Regions from separate parts of the Bacillus halotolerans genome, predicted to be linked through region 2. Evidence: a T-box and tRNA genes for the amino acid it is inferred to sense, from the RefSeq annotation. Region 2 holds a T-box; the other holds one or more tRNA genes.
The links. A T-box is a leader RNA that pairs with one kind of tRNA and senses whether it is charged. The one in region 2 lies ahead of tyrS (tyrosine--tRNA ligase), so its partner is inferred to be a tRNA-Tyr.

Region 1: it has a tRNA-Tyr gene. The T-box ahead of tyrS (tyrosine--tRNA ligase) is inferred to sense a tRNA for this amino acid. The anticodon was not compared.

Annotation. Positions count from the first base shown of each region.
Region 1 is NZ_CP029364.1:1,043,105-1,058,192, forward strand. It holds gene DIC78_RS05265 (zinc-dependent alcohol dehydrogenase) at 1-810, shown strand, start outside; gene DIC78_RS05270 (hypothetical protein) at 851-1,048, opposite strand; gene spo0M (sporulation control protein Spo0M) at 1,202-1,978, shown strand; tRNA gene DIC78_RS05280 (tRNA-Leu) at 2,077-2,158, opposite strand; tRNA gene DIC78_RS05285 (tRNA-Leu) at 2,412-2,500, opposite strand; tRNA gene DIC78_RS05290 (tRNA-Cys) at 2,508-2,578, opposite strand; tRNA gene DIC78_RS05295 (tRNA-Gly) at 2,584-2,658, opposite strand; tRNA gene DIC78_RS05300 (tRNA-Gln) at 2,708-2,779, opposite strand; tRNA gene DIC78_RS05305 (tRNA-His) at 2,789-2,864, opposite strand; tRNA gene DIC78_RS05310 (tRNA-Trp) at 2,889-2,962, opposite strand; tRNA gene DIC78_RS05315 (tRNA-Tyr) at 2,968-3,052, opposite strand; tRNA gene DIC78_RS05320 (tRNA-Thr) at 3,075-3,147, opposite strand; tRNA gene DIC78_RS05325 (tRNA-Phe) at 3,153-3,228, opposite strand; tRNA gene DIC78_RS05330 (tRNA-Asp) at 3,241-3,317, opposite strand; tRNA gene DIC78_RS05335 (tRNA-Met) at 3,331-3,407, opposite strand; tRNA gene DIC78_RS05340 (tRNA-Val) at 3,415-3,490, opposite strand; tRNA gene DIC78_RS05345 (tRNA-Glu) at 3,500-3,571, opposite strand; tRNA gene DIC78_RS05350 (tRNA-Ser) at 3,606-3,697, opposite strand; tRNA gene DIC78_RS05355 (tRNA-Asn) at 3,703-3,777, opposite strand; rRNA gene rrf (5S ribosomal RNA) at 3,787-3,902, opposite strand; rRNA gene DIC78_RS05365 (23S ribosomal RNA) at 4,009-6,936, opposite strand; rRNA gene DIC78_RS05370 (16S ribosomal RNA) at 7,106-8,655, opposite strand; gene DIC78_RS05375 (nucleotidyltransferase-like protein) at 8,951-9,835, opposite strand; gene DIC78_RS05380 (YgzB family protein) at 10,043-10,396, shown strand; gene perR (peroxide-responsive transcriptional repressor PerR) at 10,427-10,864, opposite strand; gene bcp (thioredoxin-dependent thiol peroxidase) at 10,999-11,472, opposite strand; gene DIC78_RS05395 (glutamate-1-semialdehyde 2,1-aminomutase) at 11,624-12,913, shown strand; gene DIC78_RS05400 (aromatic acid exporter family protein) at 13,133-14,194, shown strand; gene DIC78_RS05405 (ABC transporter ATP-binding protein) at 14,269-15,088, opposite strand, start outside.
Region 2 is NZ_CP029364.1:3,246,022-3,261,109, forward strand. It holds gene murC (UDP-N-acetylmuramate--L-alanine ligase) at 1-93, shown strand, start outside; gene DIC78_RS16675 (DUF948 domain-containing protein) at 256-675, shown strand; gene DIC78_RS16680 (YtxH domain-containing protein) at 706-1,161, shown strand; gene ytxJ (bacillithiol system redox-active protein YtxJ) at 1,186-1,512, shown strand; gene DIC78_RS16690 (bifunctional 3-deoxy-7-phosphoheptulonate synthase/chorismate mutase) at 1,747-2,823, shown strand; gene ccpA (catabolite control protein A) at 3,105-4,109, shown strand; gene motP (flagellar motor protein MotP) at 4,179-4,997, shown strand; gene motS (flagellar motor protein MotS) at 4,987-5,715, shown strand; gene DIC78_RS16710 (acetoin utilization protein AcuC) at 5,727-6,893, opposite strand; gene DIC78_RS16715 (acetoin utilization AcuB family protein) at 6,890-7,534, opposite strand; gene acuA (acetoin utilization protein acetyltransferase AcuA) at 7,561-8,193, opposite strand; gene acsA (acetate--CoA ligase) at 8,354-10,075, shown strand; T-box leader at 10,130-10,371, shown strand; gene tyrS (tyrosine--tRNA ligase) at 10,420-11,688, shown strand; gene sr7p (small protein SR7P) at 11,820-11,948, shown strand; gene rpsD (30S ribosomal protein S4) at 11,970-12,572, opposite strand; gene DIC78_RS16745 (diguanylate cyclase domain-containing protein) at 12,867-14,609, shown strand; gene DIC78_RS16750 (GAF domain-containing protein) at 14,654-15,088, opposite strand, start outside.

The DNA.
Region 1 (15,088 bases), 2.0 Mb from region 2:
AACGGCGAAGTCGGTGCTTATTTTGGCTATTCAGACTCAGCAGGCGGCTATCCCGGAGGCCAGGCTGAATACATGCGCGTCCCCTATGCTAACTTCACTCCCTTTAAACTTCCTGATGACTGTGAAGTAGAAGATGAGAAATTGGTATTGCTTTCAGACGCTATGTCGACAGCCTATTGGAGCGTAGACAACGCAGGAGTAAAAGAGGGAAATACCGTCATTATTCTCGGCTGCGGTCCTGTCGGGCTGCTCGCGCAAAAATTCGCATGGATGAAAGGCGCCAAAAGAGTCATTGCAGTGGATTATGTAGACTATCGCCTTCAGCACGCAAAAAAAACAAACAATGTAGAAATCGTTAATTTCGAGCATCACGAAAACGCTGGTTCATATTTGAAAGAAATCACACAGGGCGGTGCAGATGTCGTCATCGACTGCGTCGGAATGGACGGCAAAATGTCCCCGCTTGAATTTCTCGCCACCGGTGTTAAAATGCACGGCGGAGCCATGGGTGCGCTGGTAACGGCGGCACAGGCTGTCAGAAAATGCGGCACAATTCAAGTGACAGGTGTGTACGGAATGAGATACAATGCATTTCCATTTGGAGACATCTTCCAAAGGAACGTAAATATTAGAACCGGCCAAGCCCCCGTCATTCATTATATGCCGTACCTGTATGAACTGATTGCTACAGGTAAAGTAGATCCGGGCGACATCATCACACATGTTCTGCCGTTAGATCAAGCAAAGCACGGTTATGAGGTGTTTGATACGAAAACAGACGGAGCCATTAAAGTGCTTCTTAAACCATAAAAAAAGACGGTCTCTCATTTTGAGAAGCCGTCTCTCTATTTTATTGCTCCACTCTTCTTAACGCTTCGTTTACTGTTTCTTTTATAAACGCGTCTTCCCCGGTCAAACTGTCTAATCTGAGTTCACCGCTTCTCAGTCTTTCTGAAAGATTGTTAATGTCCTCCTCGACTGTGATTTGCAGCTCACCAGCTAAAAACATTCTATGTAATTCATCAGCGACCATCGTTTCTTTATTCATTCATATCTCCTCCTATACTTAAGCATCACTTTTAGTCTGTCCCTCAGATAAACGAATATAGGAAAAAAGGTTCATTTATTTCAAAATAAATGAACCTTTTTTCCTTCTTCCCACGTATAACTGTTGAGAAAAAGAAAAAGGGGAAGATCTAATATGTCATTTTTTAAGAAACTTGCCGCAAGTGCCGGCATCGGTGCAGCAAAAGTCGATACCATTTTGGAGAAAGATGCGTATTGTCCAGGAGAAGAAGTCCGCGGAACTGTACATGTAAAAGGCGGGAAAATCGCCCAGGATATCCGTTATATTGATTTACAGCTCAACACAAGATATGTCATTGTAAAAGACGATGAAGAGCGCCGGAAACACGCAACAATTCATTCTTTTCGGGTAACTGGTTCATTCACCATTCAGCCTGGGGAAGAACATCAATTTCCGTTCTCCTTCATCCTGCCTCTTGATACACCGATTACTGTAGGGAAGGTAGAAGTCGCAGTAGTGACAGACCTTGACATTCAAGGCGGTATTGATAAATCAGATCACGATCGTATCTTCGTAGAAGCACATCCTTGGGTTGAAAATGTATTAGAAGCAATTGAGAACCTTGGCTTCCGTCTTAACGAAGCAGACTGTGAACAGGCATCTTACTTCCAGCGCCGTCTGCCTTTCGTTCAAGAATTTGAGTTTGTTCCAACATCAGGCTATTACCGTCAGATGCTTGATGAATTAGAGCTTATTTTTCTTTTAGAGGAAGACGGTTTAGAAATTATTTTCGAAGTTGATCGCCGGGCAAGAGGCCTGCGTGGATGGCTGGAAGAGATGTATAATGACGGAGAGCAGCTCGTACGTGTCCGTTTCAGACAATCAGAGCTTGATGATATCGAACAACTTGAAGAGGTCTTAGAAGAGATCATCGACCAATATGCTGAGTAAATAACAAAAAGGAGCCTCTGCTTATTAATATAGGCTCCTTCTTTTAATAAAAACGAAACCCCGTTTCTTACATAAGTAAGAAACGGGGTTCTTTTGTATACCGGTGGTCGGGGTCGAACCGACACTCCAGAAGGAACACGATTTTGAGTCGTGCGCGTCTGCCAATTCCGCCACACCGGCAAGTTTTACGTCGTATCTAACCGACGAATATAAATATATCATGGATATGATAAAGTGTCAATGTATTTCAAAAAGTTTTTTGGGGAATATAATAATAAAGGGCTAAAGCGACTTTTTATGAAATACAGCCCAATGCTTACATCGACACTTTCATACAATAAAAAAATGATCTACATAAGTAGATCATTGATATGATTAGCTTCATTATATTTTCAAGCACAAACACCAATTTAACTTATCAAGTAAGTAAAATTGGTGCCGAGGGCCGGACTTGAACCGGCACGGTAGTCACCTACCGCAGGATTTTAAGTCCTGTGTGTCTGCCAATTCCACCACCCCGGCAAAAGAAAGGCGACACCCGGATTCGAACCGGGGATAAAGGTTTTGCAGACCTCTGCCTTACCACTTGGCTATGCCGCCGTAATTGGAGCGGAAGACGGGATTCGAACCCGCGACCCCCACCTTGGCAAGGTGGTGTTCTACCACTGAACTACTTCCGCATCTTAAGGGACTTAATACATTATATTCAATTGATATAAAAAAGTGAGACTGGGCTAGCTGGATTCGAACCAACGCATGACGGAGTCAAAGTCCGTTGCCTTACCGCTTGGCTATAGCCCAATGATAATATGGGGCGATTGATGGGAATCGAACCCACGAGTGCCAGAGCCACAATCTGGTGCGTTAACCACTTCGCCACAACCGCCATAATCTCAAGATGTCATAAATTTGGCAGGGGCAGTAGGAATCGAACCCACACCGGAGGTTTTGGAGACCTCTGTTCTACCGTTAAACTATGCCCCTATAAATGGTGGAGGGGGGCAGATTCGAACTGCCGAACCCTGAGGGAGCGGATTTACAGTCCGCCGCGTTTAGCCACTTCGCTACCCCTCCACATTAAGTTTTGAAAAAACAGTGCCGGCAAGAGGACTTGAACCCCCAACCTACTGATTACAAGTCAGTTGCTCTACCAATTGAGCTACACCGGCATAGGTGGTGGCTCGGGACGGAATCGAACCGCCGACACACGGATTTTCAGTCCGTTGCTCTACCAACTGAGCTACCGAGCCTTATTATTTAAATGGCGGTCCGGACGGGACTCGAACCCGCGACCTCCTGCGTGACAGGCAGGCATTCTAACCAACTGAACTACCGGACCATTTGATTTTAATTGGTTGCGGGGGCAGGATTTGAACCTGCGACCTTCGGGTTATGAGCCCGACGAGCTACCGAACTGCTCCACCCCGCGATGATAATGGTGGAGGATGACGGGCTCGAACCGCCGACCCTCTGCTTGTAAGGCAGATGCTCTCCCAGCTGAGCTAATCCTCCATCATATAATGACCCGTACGGGATTCGAACCCGTGTTACCGCCGTGAAAGGGCGGTGTCTTAACCGCTTGACCAACGGGCCCAGACTTTCAATTGTGATTATGTATAAATATCAGTGGCGGAGAGCAAGGGATTCGAACCCTTGAGACGGAGTTGACCGCCTACACGATTTCCAATCGTGCTCCTTCGACCACTCGGACAGCTCTCCAATAATGGCTCCGCAGGTAGGATTCGAACCTACGACCGATCGGTTAACAGCCGATAGCTCTACCACTGAGCTACTGCGGAATGAAGTCTGCCTGGCGATGTCCTACTCTCACAGGGGGAAACCCCCGACTACCATCGGCGCTGAAGAGCTTAACTTCCGTGTTCGGCATGGGAACGGGTGTGACCTCTTCGCCATCATCACCAGACAATCTCAGTGACATTTAACATTATACTATGTATATCTTGAAAAGTCAAGAGTTTTTTTGAGATATTCTCTCAAAACTAGATAACAGGTGTGACATCATTAGAAATTAGGTTAAGTCCTCGATCGATTAGTATCTGTCAGCTCCATGTGTCGCCACACTTCCACCTCAGACCTATCAACCTGATCATCTTTCAGGGATCTTACTTCCTTGCGGAATGGGAAATCTCATCTTGAGGGGGGCTTCATGCTTAGATGCTTTCAGCACTTATCCCGTCCGCACATAGCTACCCAGCGATGCCCTTGGCAGAACAACTGGTACACCAGCGGTGCGTCCATCCCGGTCCTCTCGTACTAAGGACAGCTCCTCTCAAATTTCCTGCGCCCGCGACGGATAGGGACCGAACTGTCTCACGACGTTCTGAACCCAGCTCGCGTACCGCTTTAATGGGCGAACAGCCCAACCCTTGGGACCGACTACAGCCCCAGGATGCGATGAGCCGACATCGAGGTGCCAAACCTCCCCGTCGATGTGGACTCTTGGGGGAGATAAGCCTGTTATCCCCGGGGTAGCTTTTATCCGTTGAGCGATGGCCCTTCCATGCGGAACCACCGGATCACTAAGCCCGACTTTCGTCCCTGCTCGACTTGTAGGTCTCGCAGTCAAGCTCCCTTGTGCCTTTACACTCTGCGAATGATTTCCAACCATTCTGAGGGAACCTTTGGGCGCCTCCGTTACCTTTTAGGAGGCGACCGCCCCAGTCAAACTGCCCACCTGACACTGTCTCCCCGCCCGATAAGGGCGGCGGGTTAGAAGGTCAATACAGCCAGGGTAGTATCCCACCGATGCCTCCACCGAAGCTGGCGCTCCGGTTTCCAAGGCTCCTACCTATCCTGTACAAGCTGTACCAACATTCAATATCAGGCTGCAGTAAAGCTCCACGGGGTCTTTCCGTCCTGTCGCGGGTAACCTGCATCTTCACAGGTACTATAATTTCACCGAGTCTCTCGTTGAGACAGTGCCCAGATCGTTGCGCCTTTCGTGCGGGTCGGAACTTACCCGACAAGGAATTTCGCTACCTTAGGACCGTTATAGTTACGGCCGCCGTTTACTGGGGCTTCAATTCGCACCTTCGCTTACGCTAAGCGCTCCTCTTAACCTTCCAGCACCGGGCAGGCGTCAGCCCCTATACTTCGCCTTACGGCTTCGCAGAGACCTGTGTTTTTGCTAAACAGTCGCCTGGGCCTATTCACTGCGGCTCTCTCGGGCTTGCACCCTAACAGAGCACCCCTTCTCCCGAAGTTACGGGGTCATTTTGCCGAGTTCCTTAACGAGAGTTCTCTCGATCACCTTAGGATTCTCTCCTCGCCTACCTGTGTCGGTTTGCGGTACGGGCACCTCTCACCTCGCTAGAGGCTTTTCTTGGCAGTGTGGAATCAGGAACTTCGCTACTATATTTCGCTCGCCATCACAGCTCAGCCTTATGGGAAACGGATTTGCCTATTTCCCAGCCTAACTGCTTGGACGCGGATATCCAATACCGCGCTTACCCTATCCTCCTGCGTCCCCCCATTGCTCAAATGGTGAGGAGGTGGTACAGGAATATCAACCTGTTGTCCATCGCCTACGCCTTTCGGCCTCGGCTTAGGTCCCGACTAACCCTGAGCGGACGAGCCTTCCTCAGGAAACCTTAGGCATTCGGTGGAGGGGATTCTCACCCCTCTTTCGCTACTCATACCGGCATTCTCACTTCTAAGCGCTCCACCAGTCCTTCCGGTCTGGCTTCACAGCCCTTAGAACGCTCTCCTACCACTGTTCGAAGAACAGTCCGCAGCTTCGGTGATACGTTTAGCCCCGGTACATTTTCGGCGCAGAGTCACTCGACCAGTGAGCTATTACGCACTCTTTAAATGGTGGCTGCTTCTAAGCCAACATCCTGGTTGTCTAAGCAACTCCACATCCTTTTCCACTTAACGTATACTTTGGGACCTTAGCTGGCGGTCTGGGCTGTTTCCCTTTCGACTACGGATCTTATCACTCGCAGTCTGACTCCCAAGGATAAGTCATTGGCATTCGGAGTTTGACTGAATTCGGTAACCCGGTAGGGGCCCCTAGTCCAATCAGTGCTCTACCTCCAAGACTCTTACCTTGAGGCTAGCCCTAAAGCTATTTCGGAGAGAACCAGCTATCTCCAGGTTCGATTGGCATTTCACCCCTACCCACACCTCATCCCCGCACTTTTCAACGTGCGTGGGTTCGGGCCTCCATTCAGTGTTACCTGAACTTCACCCTGGACATGGGTAGATCACCTGGTTTCGGGTCTACGACCACGTACTCATGCGCCCTATTCAGACTCGCTTTCGCTGCGGCTCCGCATCTTCTGCTTAACCTTGCACGGGATCGTAACTCGCCGGTTCATTCTACAAAAGGCACGCCATCACCCGTTAACGGGCTCTGACTACTTGTAGGCACACGGTTTCAGGATCTCTTTCACTCCCCTTCCGGGGTGCTTTTCACCTTTCCCTCACGGTACTGGTTCACTATCGGTCACTAGGGAGTATTTAGCCTTGGGAGATGGTCCTCCCGGATTCCGACGGAATTTCACGTGTTCCGCCGTACTCAGGATCCACTCTGGAGAGAACGAAGTTTTGACTACAGGGCTGTTACCTCCTATGGCGGGCCTTTCCAGACCTCTTCATCTACCTCGTTCCTTTGTAACTCCGTATAGAGTGTCCTACAACCCCAAGAGGCAAGCCTCTTGGTTTGGGCTAATCCCGTTTCGCTCGCCGCTACTCAGGGAATCGCATTTGCTTTCTCTTCCTCCGGGTACTTAGATGTTTCAGTTCCCCGGGTCTGCCTTCTCATATCCTATGAATTCAGATATGGATACCACTCCATTACGAGTGGTGGGTTTCCCCATTCGGAAATCTCCGGATCAAAGCTTGCTTACAGCTCCCCGAAGCATATCGGTGTTCGTCCCGTCCTTCATCGGCTCCTAGTGCCAAGGCATCCACCGTGCGCCCTTTCTAACTTAACCGTTAAAAAGAATCACTATGTGATATCTTGTGTTACTAATTGAATGTGATGTCTACTGTTATCTAGTTTTCAAAGAACACGTTTCGAAGGAATGATCCTTCAAAACTAAACAAGACAGGGAACGTTCTGTTTATAAGACCCAAGGTCTTATATTCCGTAAATATCCTTAGAAAGGAGGTGATCCAGCCGCACCTTCCGATACGGCTACCTTGTTACGACTTCACCCCAATCATCTGTCCCACCTTCGGCGGCTGGCTCCATAAAGGTTACCTCACCGACTTCGGGTGTTACAAACTCTCGTGGTGTGACGGGCGGTGTGTACAAGGCCCGGGAACGTATTCACCGCGGCATGCTGATCCGCGATTACTAGCGATTCCAGCTTCACGCAGTCGAGTTGCAGACTGCGATCCGAACTGAGAACAGATTTGTGGGATTGGCTTAACCTCGCGGTTTCGCTGCCCTTTGTTCTGTCCATTGTAGCACGTGTGTAGCCCAGGTCATAAGGGGCATGATGATTTGACGTCATCCCCACCTTCCTCCGGTTTGTCACCGGCAGTCACCTTAGAGTGCCCAACTGAATGCTGGCAACTAAGATCAAGGGTTGCGCTCGTTGCGGGACTTAACCCAACATCTCACGACACGAGCTGACGACAACCATGCACCACCTGTCACTCTGCCCCCGAAGGGGACGTCCTATCTCTAGGATTGTCAGAGGATGTCAAGACCTGGTAAGGTTCTTCGCGTTGCTTCGAATTAAACCACATGCTCCACCGCTTGTGCGGGCCCCCGTCAATTCCTTTGAGTTTCAGTCTTGCGACCGTACTCCCCAGGCGGAGTGCTTAATGCGTTAGCTGCAGCACTAAGGGGCGGAAACCCCCTAACACTTAGCACTCATCGTTTACGGCGTGGACTACCAGGGTATCTAATCCTGTTCGCTCCCCACGCTTTCGCTCCTCAGCGTCAGTTACAGACCAGAGAGTCGCCTTCGCCACTGGTGTTCCTCCACATCTCTACGCATTTCACCGCTACACGTGGAATTCCACTCTCCTCTTCTGCACTCAAGTTCCCCAGTTTCCAATGACCCTCCCCGGTTGAGCCGGGGGCTTTCACATCAGACTTAAGGAACCGCCTGCGAGCCCTTTACGCCCAATAATTCCGGACAACGCTTGCCACCTACGTATTACCGCGGCTGCTGGCACGTAGTTAGCCGTGGCTTTCTGGTTAGGTACCGTCAAGGTACCGCCCTATTCGAACGGTACTTGTTCTTCCCTAACAACAGAGCTTTACGATCCGAAAACCTTCATCACTCACGCGGCGTTGCTCCGTCAGACTTTCGTCCATTGCGGAAGATTCCCTACTGCTGCCTCCCGTAGGAGTCTGGGCCGTGTCTCAGTCCCAGTGTGGCCGATCACCCTCTCAGGTCGGCTACGCATCGTTGCCTTGGTGAGCCATTACCTCACCAACTAGCTAATGCGCCGCGGGTCCATCTGTAAGTGGTAGCCGAAGCCACCTTTTATGTTTGAACCATGCGGTTCAAACAAGCATCCGGTATTAGCCCCGGTTTCCCGGAGTTATCCCAGTCTTACAGGCAGGTTACCCACGTGTTACTCACCCGTCCGCCGCTAACATCAGGGAGCAAGCTCCCATCTGTCCGCTCGACTTGCATGTATTAGGCACGCCGCCAGCGTTCGTCCTGAGCCAGGATCAAACTCTCCGATAAATGGATCGCAGATTAAGTTCCACACATCCTGTGGCAACATCTGCGTGATCTGCATCGTGCAGACCTCAGTTTGACTGACTACGCACATCGCTGTGCGATTTATAATAAAACTTGAATTAACAGGTACGTTTTGTCTTGTTTAGTTTTCAAAGATCATCCACCACTTCTTTAAGAAGCGACTTTTTCAGTATAACATTTCGACTTTGTTTTGTCAAATGTTTTTTATTTTATTTCTCCGCCGCTGTGAGCTTATTTTTTCAGAAGCGCATCAGCGACGTTTAATAATATACCATGCTCAGGAATCAGAGTCAACATCTTTTTTAAAAGAATATCCTCGATGAAAGACAGCCTGTCCCTTGGTTTCAATTCGGCACACGCTGATAAGACCTTTTTCTGTCAGGTAATCAAGCATGACGCCAAGGTCTTGAGTAAAATGTTTTAAGCCAGGATGCTGAAGAAGCTCGCTAAATTGCCAGATGTCCTTTTCTTTCATCACTTCGAAAAGATGTGCTGAACCAATCTCAGCTTTAGAATGAATCAGAAAATCATTTGCTAAGAATAATAATTCAAGCCTTTTTTCCAAGCTTTCGTGGCTTTCAATCAGCTCGGAATATAATTTGTACACTTGAGGCTCCATCTGACGCACTTGACTCCACACAGTGGTTTCCGGATGGAATCCTCTGTCGATTACTTCAATACGTGCTAGATGATGCAATGCATGGACTACTGCATTGTAGGCATCTAAAAATTGATTGGCTTCAAAGAAAGCTTTTCCTTCAACGTATCTTCTAATTAACTTGCCGTATTCAAGGCCGATCTTCAGTTTACGTTCTGCAAACGGAAAAGTATTAAGCCTGTCGATAAGCTCAGCAATATACTCATTGCGGTCAAACATAACTCTTCCGTTTACAATCCAATCTATGATTCTCCTATTTGTGCCGAGCAAAATCCATTCTTGAACCTGAGCATCAGTTATCACATGCAAAGAGGCTGTTTTGTGATCAAATTCATAATGCTTTATAAAAACAGGCTTATCAGACTGCTTTACAATGACAAGCAAAGCGGCATCAAAGTTGTCTGTTATGGAAGACGTTTTGTTTCTTCTCTCAATCATAATAACAGCCAATGTATTGGGATGACTTGCTCTTTCTTGGTAAATTGGACGGAGAAGATTTTCCATCACTATTCCTCCAATGCAATTGTTCAATTTTTTTATTCTCTATTTGATTCAATTCTATGGGTTAAATCGAAATTCCTTTTTTCTAAACACATTGAACTATTATAAACAATTTCAAAGCAAGTCTCCATATTTAAATTCCATTTCAAACGAAAACATGAAGAAAATACCATCGGGTTTGTGCTATATTTAATTCAGAGGGGGATGGACATGGCGAAATACTCCAGCAAAATTAATAAAATCAGAACGTTTGCGTTAAGTTTGGTTTTCGTTGGGTTTATCATTATGTACATCGGGATCTTTTTTAAGGAATCCGTTTTGCTTTCGAGTTTGTTTATGATACTTGGGCTTTTATCTATCGGGCTCAGCACGGTTGTTTATTTTTGGATCGGCATGCTCTCGACCAAAGCGGTTCGGGTCATTTGTCCGGGCTGTAAAAAAGAGACCAAGGTTTTAGGCAGAGTAGATATGTGTATGCATTGCAGAGAGCCGCTGACTTTAGATCAAAGCTTAGAAGGAAAAGAATTTGATGAGTCTTATAATAAGAAGAAAATGTCGAAATAAATAAGCTGACCGTTTCGCGGTCAGCTTATTTTAATGGTTTTCTTTTTTTGAACACTCTTGGCAGACGCCGTAAATTTCTAAACGGTGGTGGCTTACTTTAAAGCCGGTCACATGTGCAGCAAGCTGCTCTACTTCATCAAGGCCGGGATAGTGGAAGTCCACAATTTTACCGCAGCTTTCACAAATGGCGTGATAGTGATCGGATGTAACAAAATCAAATCTGCTGGAAGCATCACCATATGTGAGCTCTTTTACCAGGCCGGATTCCCGGAACACACGCAAGTTGTTATATACCGTCGCTACGCTCATGTTAGGAAATTTCCCTTCCAGAGCTTTATATATATCGTCCGCTGTTGGATGAGCCATAGAGTTAACGAGATATTCCAGAATCGCATGACGTTGAGGAGTAATGCGAACTCCGGTTTCCTTCAACGTTTCTAAGGCTTCTTTTAGTTCATGTGCAGCCATCCGTCATGCACCTCTCTTCTAAAAAAGATTCTTACATTATAATGTTTATAATTAGTGTAACTCTTTTTACGATAATTTGTCAATTGATATTAGGGTGAAAGTTGCAGCATATGCTATGAGGCTGATTGACGATTTTACTTTCCCGACATATCTTTCAGCGTCTGGAGCGCTTCGGCTACATGGTCTTTCACTTTTACCTTTCTCCATTCTTTAATGAGCCGGCCTTCTTTGTCAATTAAAAAAGTGGAGCGTTCAATCCCCATATATTCTTTTCCGAAGTTTTTCTTCAGTTTCCATACATCAAACGCCTCCGCCAGCTTGTGCTCGTCATCGACAAGCAGCAAAAACGGCAGATTATGCTTCTCTTTAAATTTCCCGTGTTTTTCCTCGCTGTCCGGGCTGACGCCGATAATCACAGCATCCAGCTCAGCGAAGTTTTCGTGGCTGTCACGAAAATCGCACGCTTCAGTTGTGCATCCCGGTGTCATGTCTTTTGGATAAAAGTAAAGGACGATATACTTCCCTTCATAATCCGATAATTTTACTATCTCCCCATGATCGCCTTTCAACTCAATATCAGGCGCTTTTTGTCCGATTTCAATAGTCATTTCTTTACCTCCGGATGTTTTTGTATTAAGCGTATCCAATTCTTGTCCAGATTACAACTATGACCCTGTATCTTGAGCCTGAATCCGTTGTTCTTGTCTGGAAGCATGCTACAATAGAGGGGACGCAAGGAGATATAGGAGGTTATTATTTTTGTATACAAAATCAGTTGAACTTCACCGTGAAGCATTAGAGCATATTGTCGGCGGTGTAAACAGCCCTTCAAGATCATATAAAGCAGTTGGCGGGGGTTCTCCTGTTGCAATGGAGAAAGCAAATGGCGCTTATTTTTGGGACGTCGACGGAAACAAATACATTGATTATTTGGCGGCTTACGGGCCAATCATCACCGGACATGCCCACCCGCATATTACAGAGGCGATTAAAAAAGCCGCGGAAAACGGTGTATTATATGGAACACCGACAAAACATGAGGTTACTTTTGCAAAGATGCTGAAGGAAGCCATCCCTGCTATGGATAAAGTAAGATTCGTCAATTCAGGGACAGAAGCTGTGATGACGACCATCCGTGTGGCTCGTGCTTACACAGGCCGCACCAAAATCATTAAATTTGCAGGCTGTTATCACGGCCATTCAGATCTTGTGCTCGTAGCGGCCGGCTCCGGTCCGTCTACTCTGGGCACACCTGACTCAGCCGGTGTACCGAAAAGCATTGCAAACGAGGTCATTACAGTTCCATTTAATGATATTGACAGCTACAAAGCGGCCTTAGAGAAATGGGGCAGTGAAATCGCAGCGGTTCTCGTTGAACCGATTGTCGGCAACTTCGGTATCGTTGAGCCAAAAGAAGGTTTCTTAGAACAAGTAAACGAACTGACACACAATGCGGGCGCCCTCGTTATTTATGATGAAGTCATTACTGCTTTCCGCTTTATGTATGGCGGTGCACAGGATCTTTTACAGGTGAAACCGGATTTAACTGCACTCGGAAAAATTATTGGCGGCGGACTTCCAATTGGAGCCTATGGCGGCAAACAAGAAATTATGGAGCAAGTCGCACCGCTCGGCCCTGCATATCAGGCAGGAACAATGGCCGGAAACCCCGCTTCTATTTTATCTGGCATTGCTTGCCTGGAAGTGCTGAAAGAGGAAGGCGTGTATGAAAAGCTTGACCATCTTGGCGCTATGCTTGAGGAAGGCATTTTGGCACACGCAGAAACCTACGGCATCACAATAACAGTCAATCGGTTAAAGGGTGCGCTGACGGTATACTTCTCTGATGAGAAAGTAGAAAATTACGATCAGGCAGAACGCAGTGACGGTGAAACATTCGCTACGTTTTTCAAGCTGATGCTGGAGCGCGGCATTAATCTCGCACCTTCTAAATATGAAGCGTGGTTTATTACAACAGCGCATACAGAGCAGGATATTAAAGATACGCTTGCTGCTGTTGAGGATGCTTTTAAACATCTTAAAAAGTAATATTGCACATCCCCGGACAGGAGCTTAAAGCTCCTGTTTTTTTGTACTTTTAAAAAGCGTGTAAGATTTTGGTCATTTTCTTGAAAAATAGCTTGAATAATTGTATTGATCCCTGTATATTACTTAATTGTTTAGCAAATAAACTCACAGGGAATTTTAAGGATTAGCCATTTGCTAGGTCAAACAATTTACTATAGAAAGGAATGCACGCACAAACCAATGAAACTTGGTGCCCGCATTTTCAAAACAGGGATCGCGATTACGCTGGCTCTTTATTTAGCTTCGTGGATCGGACTTCCCGCACCGATTTTTGCTGGGATTGCAGCGATATTTGCGATCCAGCCGTCAATTTACCGCTCTTTTCTTATTATTATTGATCAGGTTCAGGCAAATATTATCGGAGCTGTTATCGCCACAGTGTTCGGTCTTATTTTCGGACCCAGTCCGATTATGATCGGATTGACAGCAGTTATTGTTATTACCATAATGCTGAAGCTTAAAATTGAACATACGATTTCGATTGCTCTTGTTACAGTTATTGCGATTTTAGAATCTGCCGGTGACGACTTCTTAATGTTTGCGCTGATCAGAACAAGCACAGTCATTTTAGGGGTACTTTCTTCCTTTATCGTCAACCTGGTGTTCCTGCCGCCTAAGTACGAAACAAAGCTGATTCATAACACAGTCGAAAACACTGAAGAAATTATGAAATGGATCAGGCTGATTATGCGCCAGTCAACAGAGCATTCGATTTTGAAAGAGGATATTGAAAAACTGAAAGAGAAAATGATCAAGCTTGATCAGACATATCTTCTATATAAAGAAGAAAGAAGCTACTTTAAGAAAACGACTTACGTGAAATCAAGAAAACTTGTCCTGTTCAGACAGGCGATAATAACCGCAAACCGGGCGCTCGACACGCTGAAGAAGCTGCATCGCCTGGAAAACGAGATTTATCATATGCCTGAAGAGTTTCAGGAAACACTGACTGAAGAACTTGATTACCTGCTTCATTGGCACGAGCGGATTTTGATGAGGTTTGTCGGCAAAATTAAACCGCATGATGATACAGATGAAGAAGGCATCCAATACAAACAGCTGCTGACAAAGTCATTCCTTAGAAACCAGCGCAACTCAGATGATGAGCTTCTTGATTATAATATGCTTAATATTATGGCAAGCGCTGTGGAATACCGCGAGCAGCTTGAACATTTAGAAACACTTATTACAAGCTTTCAAACGTACCATCCGAAAGACTGCGAATTGGAAATAGAAGAGTAACCCGGTTCACATCACCGGGTTTTTTTCATACAAAAAAATCTTATATCCTTAATCAAAGGATATAAGATCGATGTTTAGTTCAAGTTTTGGATTGTGAATAAGTGCTTGTATTGACTGTCATAATCCATCAGTTCATCATGGGTTCCGGTTTCGATGATTGTTCCGTTTTCCATGACGACAATTTTATCCGCATGTGTGATGGTTGATAAGCGGTGGGCCACAACAAAAGTTGTTCTGTCCTTCGCCAGCTTGTCCATCGCTTCTTGAATGTAGTGCTCACTTTCAAGATCCAAAGCTGAAGTAGCTTCATCCAAGATCAGCAGCGGCGGATTTTTCAGAAATACACGCGCTATGGAAATCCGCTGTTTTTGTCCCCCTGAGAGCTTAACGCCTCTTTCTCCCACACGGGTCTCATACCCTTCCGGAAAACTCATAATAAAATCATGTGCATTGGCTGCTTTTGCGGCTTCCATAATGTCTTCAAGCGTGGCATCAGGTTTTCCGATCGCAATATTTTCTCTAATCGTTTCACTGAATAAAAAGGTATCCTGAAGCACCATGCCAACCTGATTGCGCAGGCTTCTTGCTTCATAATCCCGAATATCTGTCCCGTCAATCAATAGTTTGCCGCTTGATACATCATAAAACCTTGGAATCAGGCTGACGAGCGTGGATTTCCCTCCGCCGCTCATTCCAACGAGGGCTACGGTTTCTCCTCTGGTTACTTTTAAAGACACATCGTGAAGGATGTTTTCTTTTCCCTTTTCATATTGAAACGACACATTTCGAAATTCGACTTCTCCGCGGATATGGTCAGCTTTGATGGCATTTGGTTTGTCAGTCAGTTCATACGGCTCGTCAATAAATTCAAATACCCTGTCCATTGAAGCGATT
Region 2 (15,088 bases):
GTTTTAAAAGCTCATGATAAAGCCGTTCTCATCTTTATGGGAGCAGGAGATATCCAAAAATATATGAGAGCCTACGAAAACGTCATGGCATAATAAAAAGCAGTGATTTCACTGCTTTTTATTTATCTGAAGAGAAATCCTCTTAAAGGATTTTTCAAATGTAATGGAGAATAATATGTATACAGCCCAACAGATATGTTTATGATTTTACAAATCGGGTAAACAGCAGTATATCCTGCAGCAAGGAGGTTTAAGATGATTATCATTCTTTATTTAAGCGTTGCACTAATCGCAGTAGCATTTCTCGTCTTAGTGATCTATTTGTCTAAAACACTAAAGTCACTGCAGCTGACATTAAAACATGTTGCATCCACGCTCGAAGGGCTGGAGGGACAAATGAAAGGCATTACCACTGAAACTGCCGAGCTTTTACATAAGACCAACCGCTTGGCTGAAGATATTCAGGAAAAATCAGAAAAGCTGAACACGGTCGTTCATGCTGTTCAAGGGGTGGGAACCTCTGTGCAGCAGTTCAATACATCAATGAAGCAGGCGGCAGGGTCTGTATCGGCATCAGTGAGAGAAAACCAAGATAAAATCAATCAGGTTGTCACCTGGAGCCAAGCAGCAATGGAAATTTGGGAGAAGTGGAAGCGAAAGAAATCAGCTCTTTAAGAGAGAAAAACACTTTGAGGAGGAATAATGATGAGCAAAGATGGAATTAATAGTAAAGATTTTTTAATCGGTACTTTAATCGGAGGAATCATCGGAGCCACCACTGCGCTTTTCCTAGCACCTAAATCTGGGAAAGAACTACGCGACGATCTCGGAAATCAAGCTGTTGCTCTGCGGGATAAAACAGATAAAATGACGGCAGATGCAAAAGAAAAAGGCACACAATATGTCAGCATTGCAAAAGACAAAACATCTAACATCACACAGCTTGTCGCCGATCAGTCAGGACAGATCATGAACAAGGTCAAAGATTTAAGAGACCGTTCAAAATCTGCAAATACCGAGTCATCATCTGCTACGCAAGATATGAAAAATGAAGCAATGCAGGCGGCTGACGAAGCAAAAGATCAAGTCCTCCAAACGAAAGAAGACGTAAAAGACGAGCTGAAAGATGCACAAAAACAGGCCGAGCACATCAACCGCTGAGCCCGGAAGGAGCAGACTTGACTAATGGCAAAACAGCTAATTCAATCTGAGGAAGAGTTTAAGCGTATTGCAGAAAAGGAAGGCACTTTCTTGTTTTTTAAGCACAGCTTAACATGCCCGATCAGCCAAGCCGCATTTCAAGAATTTAATGCCTTTGCAAATCAGCATGAAGAAGTGCCGGCTTACTATCTGCAAGTGCAAGAGGCACGGCCCCTGTCAAATTTCATCGCAGAAACATACGGAGTCAAGCACGAAAGCCCTCAAGTTTTCGTGATCCAAAACGGTGAAGTAAAGTGGCATACCTCACATTCACAAATTACAGAAGCGGCGATTGAGCAGCATCTGTCCTAGAAAAAAGCGTCCAGATATGATCTGGCGCTTTTTTTTTGAAAAAAACTATTGATCATTTTCTTCACATCATGTACGATAGCATCATACATTACTTTATCACTTAAAAGCGTTTGGGTAATAAAGTAGACTTTTTTTAAAATTTTGTATTTCAGTATTTCCATTTGGTTTTACTTATAGTAAGATGCATGTTAACTACAAAATAAAAAATGAATGTGCAGGGAAAGGATGAAAAAAATGAGCAACACAGAATTAGAGCTTCTAAGGCAGCAGGCAGACGAATTAAACTTGCAAATTTTAAAATTAATCAACCAGCGCGGAAATGTTGTGAAAGAGATCGGTAAAGCGAAAGAAGCGCAAGGTGTCAATCGCTTTGATCCTGTCAGAGAACGCACAATGTTAAATAAAATCATTGAAAACAATGACGGACCATTCGAAAATTCTACTATCCAGCACATTTTTAAAGAAATCTTTAAAGCAGGTTTAGAGCTTCAGGAGGAAGATCACAGCAAAGCGCTTCTTGTTTCCCGTAAGAAAAAACCTGAAGATACAATCGTTGATATCAAAGGTGAAAAAGTCGGAGACGGCCAGCAAAGATTTATCGTCGGACCATGTGCGGTTGAGAGCTATGAGCAGGTGGCGGAAGTGGCTGCGGCTGCTAAAAAACAAGGGATTAAAATTCTTCGCGGAGGAGCCTTTAAGCCTCGTACGAGCCCATACGATTTCCAAGGCCTCGGTGTAGAAGGACTCCAAATCTTAAAACGTGTAGCGGATGAATTTGATCTGGCTGTTATCAGCGAAATCGTAACTCCGGCTCATATTGAAGAAGCGCTTGACTACATTGATGTAATTCAGATCGGTGCGCGTAATATGCAGAACTTTGAATTGCTGAAAGCTGCAGGTTCCGTGAAAAAGCCTGTCCTTCTGAAACGCGGACTTGCTGCAACGATCTCGGAATTCATCAATGCAGCTGAATACATTATGGCACAAGGCAATGATCAAATTATCCTTTGTGAGCGCGGTATCAGAACATACGAAACAGCAACGAGAAACACGCTCGATATCTCAGCTGTGCCAATTCTGAAACAGGAAACGCATTTGCCGGTCTTTGTTGATGTGACGCATTCAACAGGCCGCCGCGACCTCCTTCTTCCGACAGCTAAAGCCGCTTTGGCGATCGGTGCTGACGGCGTAATGGCAGAGGTTCATCCTGATCCATCAGTCGCACTTTCTGACTCTGCTCAGCAAATGGCGATCCCTGAATTCGAAAAATGGCTGAATGAACTGAAACCAATGGTGAAAGTCAACGCCTAATGGAATGAGATCAATACAAAAGGCCGCATATGCGGCCTTTTTTTGCGCTTTCTCGTTTATTTAATTATAAAACTCAAGTATACGTTTTCATCATCTATAAAAACGTGTATAATTTCATGAGAAGTATTTAAATTTGATGAATAATGAAAAATAATGTAGACTACTGACTTACGCTTACAAATCATAAACGACATAAATTCGGACATTATGACATTTCTCTACATAAAGTGTTTATGCTATAGATAAGGATAAGTGTATCCAGTAAAAGGAGTGGTTTTAGGATGAGCAATATTACGATCTACGACGTAGCGAGAGAAGCTAATGTAAGCATGGCAACCGTTTCCCGTGTCGTGAATGGAAACCCGAATGTAAAACCGACAACGAGAAAAAAAGTCTTGGAAGCCATTGACCGTCTCGGCTACCGTCCAAACGCGGTGGCAAGAGGGCTTGCAAGCAAAAAAACAACAACTGTAGGTGTCATCATTCCTGATATCTCAAGCATTTTCTATTCAGAGCTTGCGCGCGGAATTGAAGATATCGCGACAATGTATAAATATAACATCATTTTGAGCAACTCTGACCAAAACTTGGAGAAAGAGCTGCACTTATTAAACACAATGCTCGGCAAACAGGTCGACGGCATCGTATTTATGGGCGGAAACATTACGGACGAGCATGTAGCGGAATTTAAGCGTTCGCCAGTGCCGATCGTGCTTGCCGCTTCTGTTGAAGAGCAAGGTGAAACACCATCAGTCGCAATTGATTACGAGCAGGCGATTTATGACGCGGTGAAGCTTTTGGTTGATAAGGGGCACACTGATATCGCGTTTGTTTCCGGCCCGATGACAGAACCGATCAACCGCTCAAAGAAACTGCAAGGCTACAAACGGGCGCTTGAAGAGGCGAATCTTCCGTTTAATGAACAATTTGTCGCTGAAGGTGATTACACGTATGATTCCGGACTTGAGGCGCTTCAGCATCTCATGAGCCTGGACAAAAAACCGACAGCGATTCTTTCCGCAACTGATGAAATGGCGCTCGGCATTATTCATGCCGCACAGGATCAAGGCCTTTCCATTCCTGAGGATCTCGACATTATCGGCTTTGATAATACGAGATTAAGCTTGATGGTTCGGCCGCAGCTTTCAACAGTAGTTCAGCCGACGTATGATATTGGCGCGGTTGCCATGAGACTGCTGACAAAGCTCATGAATAAAGAGCCGGTGGAAGAGCATATTGTCGAATTGCCGCATCGTATAGAGTTAAGACAGTCAACCAAGTCATAAGAAAAACAAGAAAGCAAGCTTCACCTCTAGGGTGGATTCTTGCTTTTTTCGTATGAGTGAGGAGAAATGATGAAACGTTTTGATTATCTTACACCTGTTGGTTTTGTGTTAGGAACAATTATTATTGTGATTGGAATTATTTCCGGATCGGGAGTAAGCGGTTTCCGCTCTTTTCTAGATCTGACTTCTTTCTTTATCGTAACAGGAGGGCTTTGCGCCGCTGTTTTTATCAGTTTTCCGCCGAGAGAGCTGAAAAAAACGCCCACTGTGTTAAAGCAGGCATTTATCCGCCAGGAAGACAATGTAAAAGATCTTGTGAAAACCTTCGTTTCCCTTTCCGATCATGCGCGCAAACATGGGCTTTTATCACTTGATGACCAGGCCAGAGAAATCAGAGATCCATTCTTGAAAAAGGGGCTGCTTCTGGCGGTTGACGGCTGGGATGAAGAAACGATTCGGCTTGTCATGGATTCAGAAATTGCAGCAATGGAGGAACGGCACCGCAAAGGCCGGCGTGTTTTGGAGAAGGCGGGGGAATTCGCTCCGGCGTGGGGCATGATCGGGACACTGGTCGGGCTGGTGCTGATGCTCAAAAACTTAAATGACCCTGATATGCTCGGTCCGAATATGGCTGTTGCACTTTTGACGACCTTATACGGATCATTGCTGGCAAACATGGTATTTAACCCGATTGCGGCTAAGCTCGAAGAAAAAACAGAAAGTGAAATCTTCATCAAACAGGTGATGGTGGAAGGTATCATCGGGATACAATCCGGAAAAAATCCGCGCAATCTGGAAAGCCAGCTCGTCGTTTTCAGTTCTCGGGAAGAATGGCGGAAGCAGCATAATCAAGTAAAGACAAAAAAGGGATCTGTACATGAAGCTTAGAAGAGACCGCTTTGAACGAAGGAATGGAAACGGGAAAAACAATCAATCATCCTCGGGCTGGATGGTCACCTTTACAGATCTGGTTACGCTGATCCTTGTGTTCTTTATTTTACTTTTTTCGATGTCGCAGATTGATCTGCAGAAATTTAAAGCAGCGGTGAACTCGATTCAAAAGGAAGGCAGCGGGCTTCAGCCAGACCAGACAGCCATCGATCAAAAAGACACGCCGTCAGCCGATGCAAAGAAGCAAGAGAATCAGCAGGATCAACTGCTGCAAAAAGTGAATACATACATTCAAGAGCACCAGCTGAAGGCGAAAATGACAGCAAAGCGGGATGAACGCGGTGTCGTGCTCGTTCTTCAGGAAGCGGTGCTGTTTGATTCAGGCGAGGCTAAAGTGTTGGAAAATGCTGAAACGCTTCTTCACCAAATTGCAGTTCTTCTTCAGACTATTCCAAATGATATTCAGGTGGAGGGCCATACAGACAGCCGAAATATTTCAACGTACAGGTATCCGTCCAACTGGGAGCTATCCGCAGCACGGGCAAGCGGAGTGATTCAATATTTCACATCAAAAGAGAAACTCCCGTCGAAGCGATTTATCGCTGTTGGCTATGCGGATACAAAGCCTGTAAAGGATAACAAAACAAATGAACACATGAAGGAAAACAGACGTGTAGAAATCGTCATCAAAAAATCAAAAACGACCTCTTCGTGAAGGTCGTTTTTTTATTTTGTTTTTTCCTGACGCTCTGATCGTATCGCGTATAACGCTTTGCTGACGGTTTGGGCATTTTTTTCTGTAATTTCTGGCTTGCGTGGAATCGGCGGATATAAATCGGCGGGATCGCTCCAACTGGACGGAAGGGTGACTGGGCATTGCTTTTGCCATTTTGCGATCCATTCAGATGGAATGTCATGTCCCGGATCGATCCCTTTCATTTCAAGCCATACTCGGGCCCAGGCACGGGGCACCACACGCCAAATATCATATCCGCCTCCTCCGACGGCGATCCATCTTCCGCCGCAATATTGATGCGCTAAAGCGTGAGCGAGCCGCGGAATCTGTTCGTAAATGGCAATCGTTGCTGACAAATGCGTCAGAGGATCGTAGTAATGGGCATCAGCTCCATTTTGGCTGATAATCACATCCGGCTGAAAATAAGCGGCGATTTCTGAAGCTGCTGTCTGGTAAGCCTCAATAAATGAATCATCCTCCGTAAAAGCATCAAGCGGGATATTAAAGGAATATCCGTAGCCTTTTCCGCTGCCTTTTTCCTGAATCTGACCGGTTCCGGGGAATAAATATCGTCCCGTTTCATGAATGGACAGGGTGCATACGTTGGGATTATCATAAAACGCAAATTGCACACCGTCTCCGTGATGGGCGTCCGTATCAATATACAGCACCTTGGCTTGATATTTTTTCTGAATATACTGAATCGCTACAGCGCTGTCGTTGTATATGCAAAATCCAGAAGCCCTTCCGCGAAACCCGTGGTGCAGGCCTCCCCCAAGGTTGGCAGCATGCAGTGCTTGTCCAGACATGACATAATCCGCAGCTGTTAAGGTTCCGCCGACTAATAGTGAGGCAGCTTCATGCATGCCTGCAAAGACGGGTGTATCTTCAGTGCCGAGCCCGTAGCTTTCCCCTTCTTCGGGTGGAAGTTTTCCGGCGCCGGCAAGCTGTACTGCCTGAATATAATCGTCCGTATGCACAAGAGCCAGCTCATCTTCCGCCGCAAGCCGGGGACTGACGATATCCCCCTCGTCAAAGGCATCCATCGATTTGAGCAAATCATATGTCAGCAGAACACGCTGCTGATTAAAGGGGTGCTCCTGATGAAACATATAAGTCTGATAAGAGGGAGAATAAATAAACACACTGTCCCTCATAGCTGATCCCTGTGCTCTGACGGCCATACGATGAGATGCCCGTTTTTTTGCAATTCCTGCAAAAACGGCAGCGGATTCATCGTCTTGACACGGAATACAAGCACTTTTGCGCCGGAATCGTCATGGGGATAGACAAGAACGCTCAGTATTTTTACCTGAAGTCTTTGGCAGAGGCTGCTGATATCGGCGAGGCTTTTTGTGATGTCATTTACTTTTATCTCAACCTGCGATCCGGGCTGGTCAGCGCCTGTCAGCTTCACAAAAGTCCGCAGCAAATCGGTTTTTGTCAGAATGCCGATTAACTTGTGATGCTGCACGACTGGAAGGCAGCCGATGCCGTGCTCGTAGAAAACTGCTGATATTTCTTCAACAAAATCAAGCGGATGGGCGCACACGACGTCTTTTTTCATAATGGATTCAACGCTTCGTGTGAGAAAACGGCTGCGTTTGCTTTCTTCAAATATGCTGGGGCTGGCCTGTTTCATATCTCTGTCTGTAATCATCCCAATCACATGGCGGTCTTCATTAATAACAGGCAAATGCCTGATATGAAATTCCTTCAGCTTGTGTATTGCCGTTTCAAGCGTATCCGTTTTCGTTAATGTGATGACATCCTTTTTCATGATTTGCTCAACAATCATTATCTTTTCCCCTTTGTCAGTGTCAGTTAATACATATAACGATGATAAAAACGGAGCCTGTCAAATCGTTCAATTGATTCCTGGCTGACGTTTTTTCCGATGCGCGCCATCAGGCAGTTCGCAGGATGGGAGCTGATCTCTGGCTCATCGGTGGCAAACCAGACCAATCCGCCTGCGTTCATCATTTTCTCCATGATCTTTCTGTACTCCCACACATCCTTTTTCATCCCTTTTAAATCCCAATGCCAGTAATATTCTGTCGTCATCACAATGTAGTTCTCCATTTGTTCGTCCATCATGCTGACGGTCAGAAGCGTTTTTCCGACAGAACATCCCCGGTATTCCGGCGCCACCTCAATGGCTCCGAGCTCAAGCAAATCCTCCATATTTCCTTCTGACCATCTTTCGAGCGGGTCAGGGTATAGATACGTTACATAGCCGACAATGGCCTGGCCGTCTCTGGCAATGATAATGCGTCCCTCAGGAAGGCCGGCAATATCGACTAATGCTTCATGCTGTTCCCGGGGCGGCCGAAATGCGGTCAAATCCTTATGAAACTCATAACCTGCCAAGTCTTCTGGAGAGACAGGCCCTTCTATCAGTAAGGAGCCGGTTGCTGTTTTGATGTTTGCAGAGTGATATGTTTTATGATGTTCCACTGATTCACCGTCCCATCAATTTCTATAAAAAATACATGCCTCCTTTAAGAATAACAAATTATAAAGCGTTTTCAACATGGTTTATATTTTAAAAATTGAGAAGAATATGAATATATACTATAATAAATGTGACAACTTCAGCAAAGGGGGATGTTTTGACATGAATTTGAAAGCGTTACCAGCTATAGAGGGGGATCATAACCTAGAAAACTACGATGAAACGTATCGGCAATTTGATTGGTCCGAAGCGGAAAAACATTTCTCTTGGCATAAGACAGGGAAATTGAACGCGGCTTATGAAACGATAGACCGCCACGCCGAATCTTTTCGGAAAAACAAAGTAGCGCTTTATTATAAGGACGCAAAACGGGATGAAAAATACACATTTAAAGAAATGAAAGAAGAAACAAACAGAGCCGGGAATGTACTGAGACGGTATGGAAATGTGGAAAAAGGGGACCGCGTTTTTATTTTTATGCCGAGATCACCCGAGCTTTATTTTATTATGCTAGGCGCTATCAAAATCGGCGCAATCGCCGGGCCGTTATTTGAAGCGTTTATGGAGGGGGCTGTTAAGGACCGGCTGCAAAACAGCGAGGCAAAGGTTGTCGTCACGACGCCTGAGCTTTTGGAAAGGATTCCGGTTGAAAAGCTGCCTGATTTACAGCATATATTCATAGTCGGCGGCCAGGCTGAAAAGAGAGGAACAAACATCATTCATTATGATGAAGTGGCTAAGCATGAGAGCACAAGACTGGACATTGAATGGATGGACAGGAAAGACGGCTATTTGCTTCACTATACATCAGGATCTACGGGTACGCCGAAGGGTGTGCTTCATGTCCATGAGGCGATGGTTCAGCAGTATCAGACAGGAAAATGGGTCCTTGATTTAAAGGAAGAGGACATTTATTGGTGCACGGCCGACCCAGGCTGGGTGACTGGAACGGTGTACGGGATTTTTGCGCCGTGGCTGAACGGAGCGACAAATGTTATTGTCGGCGGACGATTCAGCCCGGAAAGCTGGTATGGAACGATTGAGCAGCTTGGCGTAAACGTCTGGTACAGCGCGCCGACTGCCTTTCGAATGCTGATGGGAGCCGGAGATGAGATGGCTGCCAAATATGATCTGACTTCACTCCGCCATGTGCTGAGTGTCGGTGAACCTTTAAACCCGGAAGTGATCAGATGGGGGCATAAAGTTTTTCATAAACGGATTCATGATACATGGTGGATGACAGAGACGGGCGGACAGCTGATCTGCAACTATCCTTGCATGGATATTAAACCAGGCTCGATGGGAAAACCGATTCCCGGTGTAGAAGCAGCAATCGTTGACAATCAGGGGAACGAGCTTCCGCCGTATCGAATGGGGAACCTCGCCATTAAAAAGGGCTGGCCATCTATGATGCACACGATTTGGAACAACCCTGAAAAATACGAATCTTATTTTATGCCTGGCGGATGGTATGTGTCTGGTGATTCTGCCTACATGGATGATGAAGGGTATTTTTGGTTCCAAGGCAGAGTGGACGATGTCATCATGACCTCCGGTGAGCGCGTCGGACCATTTGAAGTGGAAAGCAAGCTTGTCGAACATCCGGCAATTGCGGAGGCGGGGGTCATTGGAAAACCTGATCCCGTGCGCGGCGAAATCATCAAAGCCTTTATCGCTCTCAGAGAAGGGTTTGAGCCATCTGATAAACTGAAGGAAGAAATCCGCCAATTTGTCAAACAAGGTCTTGCAGCCCATGCGGCTCCGCGTGAAATTGAATTTAAGGATAAGCTGCCAAAAACACGGAGCGGTAAAATCATGAGACGTGTGCTGAAGGCGTGGGAACTGAATCTTCCGGCCGGAGACCTGTCAACGATGGAGGATTAAAAGGCGCCGTTGACACGGGATTTTATTTATGTTAAAAATGATATAGCTTCATATGAAAAGGTAAAGATTGAGACAAGTAGAATATCCTTACGTTCCAGAGAGCTGATGGCCGGTGAAAATCAGCACAGACGGATATATCGAATACACTCATGAACCGCTTTTGCAAACAAAGCCGCTCAGGCTTTCAGTAGTGAAAGAACGGACCTGATCCGTTATCAGGCAAAGTGATAAGAGCGAAAAGCTGTATGTATGCTCTTATTAGTAGGGTGGTACCGCGATAATCAATCGTCCCTTCGTTTACACGAAGGGGCGTTTTTATTTTATTAAAAAAGGAGCTTTATCTCATGACAAACTTACTTGAAGACTTATCCTTCCGCGGATTGATTCAGCAAATGACGGATGAAGAAGGACTGAATAAACAGCTGAACGAAGAAAAAATCCGCCTGTACTCAGGCTTTGATCCGACAGCAGACAGCTTGCATATCGGGCACCTGCTGCCCATTTTAACACTCCGCCGTTTTCAGCTTGCGGGGCACCATCCGATTGCGCTTGTGGGCGGCGCGACGGGTTTAATCGGCGATCCGAGCGGAAAAAAAGCTGAGCGTACATTAAACACGGCTGATATCGTTGTCGAATGGTCGCAAAAAATCAAAAATCAGCTTTCAAGATTTCTTGATTTTGAATCAGCGGAAAATCCAGCTGTTATGGCAAATAACTACGACTGGATCGGAAACATGAATGTGATCGACTTCCTTCGTGACGTCGGCAAAAACTTCGGCATCAATTACATGCTGGCAAAAGATACAGTCAGCTCCAGAATCGAATCCGGCATCTCTTACACGGAATTCAGCTACATGATTCTTCAATCTTATGATTTCTTAAACCTGTACAGAGAGAAAAACTGTAAGCTGCAAATCGGCGGAAGCGATCAATGGGGCAACATTACAGCTGGCCTTGAGCTGATCAGAAAATCTGAAGAAGAAGGAGCAAAAGCATTCGGTCTTACCATTCCGCTTGTAACGAAAGCGGACGGCACAAAATTCGGAAAAACCGAAGGCGGCGCAATTTGGCTTGATAAAGAAAAAACGTCCCCATATGAGTTCTATCAATTCTGGATCAATACAGACGACCGTGATGTAGTGAAATATTTAAAATACTTCACGTTCCTTTCAAAGGAAGAAATCGAAGAATATGCTGAAAAAACTGAAACAGCACCTGAAAAGCGTGAAGCGCAAAAACGCCTGGCAGAAGAAGTGACAGCGCTCGTTCACGGACGCGAGGCACTGGAGCAAGCGATTAATATTTCCCAAGCATTGTTCAGCGGCAATATTAAAGAGCTTTCTGCCCAAGACGTAAAAATCGGTTTTAAAGATGTGCCTTCTCTAGAAAAAGACAGCGCTGAAGAACTGTCACTCGTAGATGTGCTGGTTGAATCGAAACTGTCACCGTCTAAACGCCAAGCCCGTGAAGATATTAAAAACGGAGCCGTTTACATTAACGGTGAACGCCAGACAGAAATTGACTATATCTTATCTGCTGAAGACCGCATTGAAGATCAATTTACTGTTCTGCGCCGCGGGAAGAAAAAATACTTCCTTGTCACATATAAATAAGAAAAAAACATCCTTTGCTTAATTGGCAAAGGATGTTTGTGGTTTAGCGCATAGGAATTTGAGGGAAAGAGTATATTAGATAGGGCAAACACGACCATTCACCACCTTTTCAATAGGAGGGAGAGCTCACCGTGAATCTCATGTGTACGATCGCCAAAGAAAGATTGCAGCGGGATTATTGGGAGCAGCAGGCCAGAGAAAGTGTTGTCCAGCAGGAAACGGTAGAAGAATCAGACGAAAAAAAACTCCCAACCGCATAGCGGCTGGGGTTTTTTAAACGATTAACGAGAGTAGAACTCAACGATAAGCGCTTCGTTAATTTCCGGAGCAAGTTCAGAACGCTCTGGAAGACGAGTGAATGTACCTTCAAGCTTTTCAGCGTCGAAAGTAAGGTATTCAGGAACGAAGTTGTTTACTTCAACAGATTCTTTGATGATAGAAAGGTTTCTTGATTTTTCGCGAACACCGATTGTTTGACCAGCTTTTACTTGGTAAGACGGGATGTCAACGCGGCTTCCGTCTACAGTAATGTGGCCATGGTTAACCAATTGGCGAGCTTGGCGGCGAGTACGCGCTAAACCTAGCTTGTACACAACGTTATCAAGACGAGAATCTAAAAGAATCATGAAGTTTTCGCCGTGTTTACCAGTCATTTTTGCAGCTTTGTCAAACAATGTACGGAATTGACGTTCGTTTACACCGTACATGTGACGAAGCTTTTGCTTTTCTTGCAATTGCAAACCGTATTCTGATAATTTTTTACGTTGTCCTGGGCCGTGTGGACCTGGAGCGTAAGGGCGTTTTTCTAATTCTTTTCCTGTTCCGCTAAGAGAGATTCCTAGACGGCGGGACAGTTTCCAAGATGGACCTGTATAGCGAGCCATAATGTGACTCCTCCTTTGGTTTTATTTTTGTGGAAAATAAAAACCGTCTGTTCTATTCGACCATGGACATTTTGTTTTCATGTATCCTCGCTCCAGCAGCAGAGAGTTACACGATACACCTTACTGATAAGGAACAAAATGAAAACATAGAAGCTGAACAAAAAGGCTGCAATATTTCACACAAAGGTCATTATATAATTTATTTGTTTTGAAGTCAACCATTCATCCATTATCGCTTTGCTGTTTATGATATAATAAACAAAAATTAGTGGTAAACTTTTTAGGTGATAAAACATGATAGAACAAACAAAAGATCAATTACCCGCCTTTCGTTATCATATGCTCGATTTTTTATTAACCAAATCTGTAAAGGTCTCATTCACCGACTCTCTTTTATGGCTGACATCGGCTATTCAAACATATTTTCCATCACTTTGCGTATCCCTTTTACCGTCTCCATCTGATCACATGGCACAAATGGCAGAGGATGAAGTGCATTTTTCTGCATCGAAAATAAATGCCTCATTTTATGTTATCGAGGATCATGTCTCCGGCAGGAGCTTTCATTTAACATGCAGGCAGGACGGAGTGTTTCCGGAAGAGCTTCCGGATTTGATTTCTTCTTTTTTGAATCAGTCAATGAAACAGGAAAGACTTTATATCAAAACAATCTATCAAAAAAAGATATACAAGATGACAGAACTGTTCCATTCGCTGCTCGACCAGACGGAAGTGTTGAAGAAGCTTCTTGAAAGCTTACACACCACGTTTCCCCTGTTTCAATTTTCTCTGTTTATTTCTCATGATCAGGACCAATGTATAGGTGTTCCTGCAAAGGAACTGTATATGGAAGGGGAAGATGCCGATTCCTTTGCGCTTAAAGTCTATCTATCCGGGAACATTTTGCGGAAAAATGAAACGGTCGCTTACATCCCAATTAAAGGGCAGCAGGGAACGTACGGCGTTCTGATGGCAGGTGGGGCGGGAGACAGTCCTCTTACCGACGTGTACCTTGATGAAATGTCACTGATAGCAAATGCGGCGGGAAAGGCGTTTGAAAATGCCCAGCTCTATGAACAATCCAAAACAAGTATTGCAAACTTGGAATTAATTAATGAAACATCGCGCCGTCTCAACCAGCGGCTGACGCTGACGGATACGATGAACGATCTTGCTGTGAGAATGGCTGAATCATTTCATGCTGAAGAAGTGGGTTTTTTCCATATTGACCATTTTGAACATCAGACACTGCTTCCCGGGAGCACAGCATTTTTTAAAGAAACGAAGTCGTCTGATATATATAATGAAATAAAAGAAAAACTGTACGAAGGTGAGAATGGCGTTTTTATCGGAAATGGACAGTCTGTGTTTGGAAAAGCCGGATACGGTTCACTTATGGCTGTTCCGATGATGGAGAATGACCAGCTCCTGGGATTTGCCGTTTTGCTGAAAAAGGAAATGTACGCTTTTACATTTGAAATGTACAAGCTGTTCCAAGCGCTGATTCATCACGCAACGCTGGCTGTGACCAATTCGATGCTTCGCGACCGCCTTGAGCATCTGGTGAAAACGGATCAGTTGACAGAGCTGTATTCAAGAGTCTATTTAGATGAAAAAATTCAATACAGCATGAAAATTCATCAAAAAGGCGTTTTTATTCTTGTTGATATTGATAATTTTAAAAATGTAAATGATACGTACGGACATCAGACAGGGGACGAGATTTTAATACAGGTCGCTTCCGTTATCAAAAGCAATATTCGAAAGCATGATGTCGGCGCCCGCTGGGGGGGCGAGGAGCTGGCGGTTTACCTTCCGAATGTGACGGTTGCTGTCGGGAAACGGATTACCGAAAGGCTTGTTTGTGCGGTGAGAAAAAGCACGAAGCCTGAGGTGACGATTTCATGCGGAATCTCCTGCTGGGACTCAGAATCGAAAAAATCCTTGAAGGAGCTTGTTCACGAGGCCGACGAAGCGCTTTACACCGCGAAACGCAGCGGGAAAAACCGTTTGATGATTCACGAGTCGATAAAATGAAAAAAGCCCAAAACGCTACATGTTTTGGGCTTTTGTTGTATGCTCTACACTAAAGCTTTTTCAAGGATTTCTGCAAATTGTGTAAGATACTTTTCATCGATCTCATCAAATCGGTTTTTGACAGGGCTGTCAATGTCCAAAACGCCGACTAGGTTTCCGTCTACATGAATCGGAAGCACAATTTCTGATTGAGATGCTGCATCACAGGCGATATGTCCCGGAAATGCGTTTACATCCGCAACTCGCTCTACTTTTCCGTTTGCATATGCTGTTCCGCAAACGCCTTTGCCGAAAGGAATACGGACACATGCCGGCAGACCTTGAAATGGCCCTAACACAAGCTGTCCTTCCCCTTCTTTAGCAAAATAGAAACCGGCCCAGTTGACCTCAGGCAATGAATGATAAAGCAGTGCTGACGCATTTGCGTAGTTTGCAATTTGGTCTGTTTCGTCTTCTGTTATGGCTTCGAGCTGTTTGAG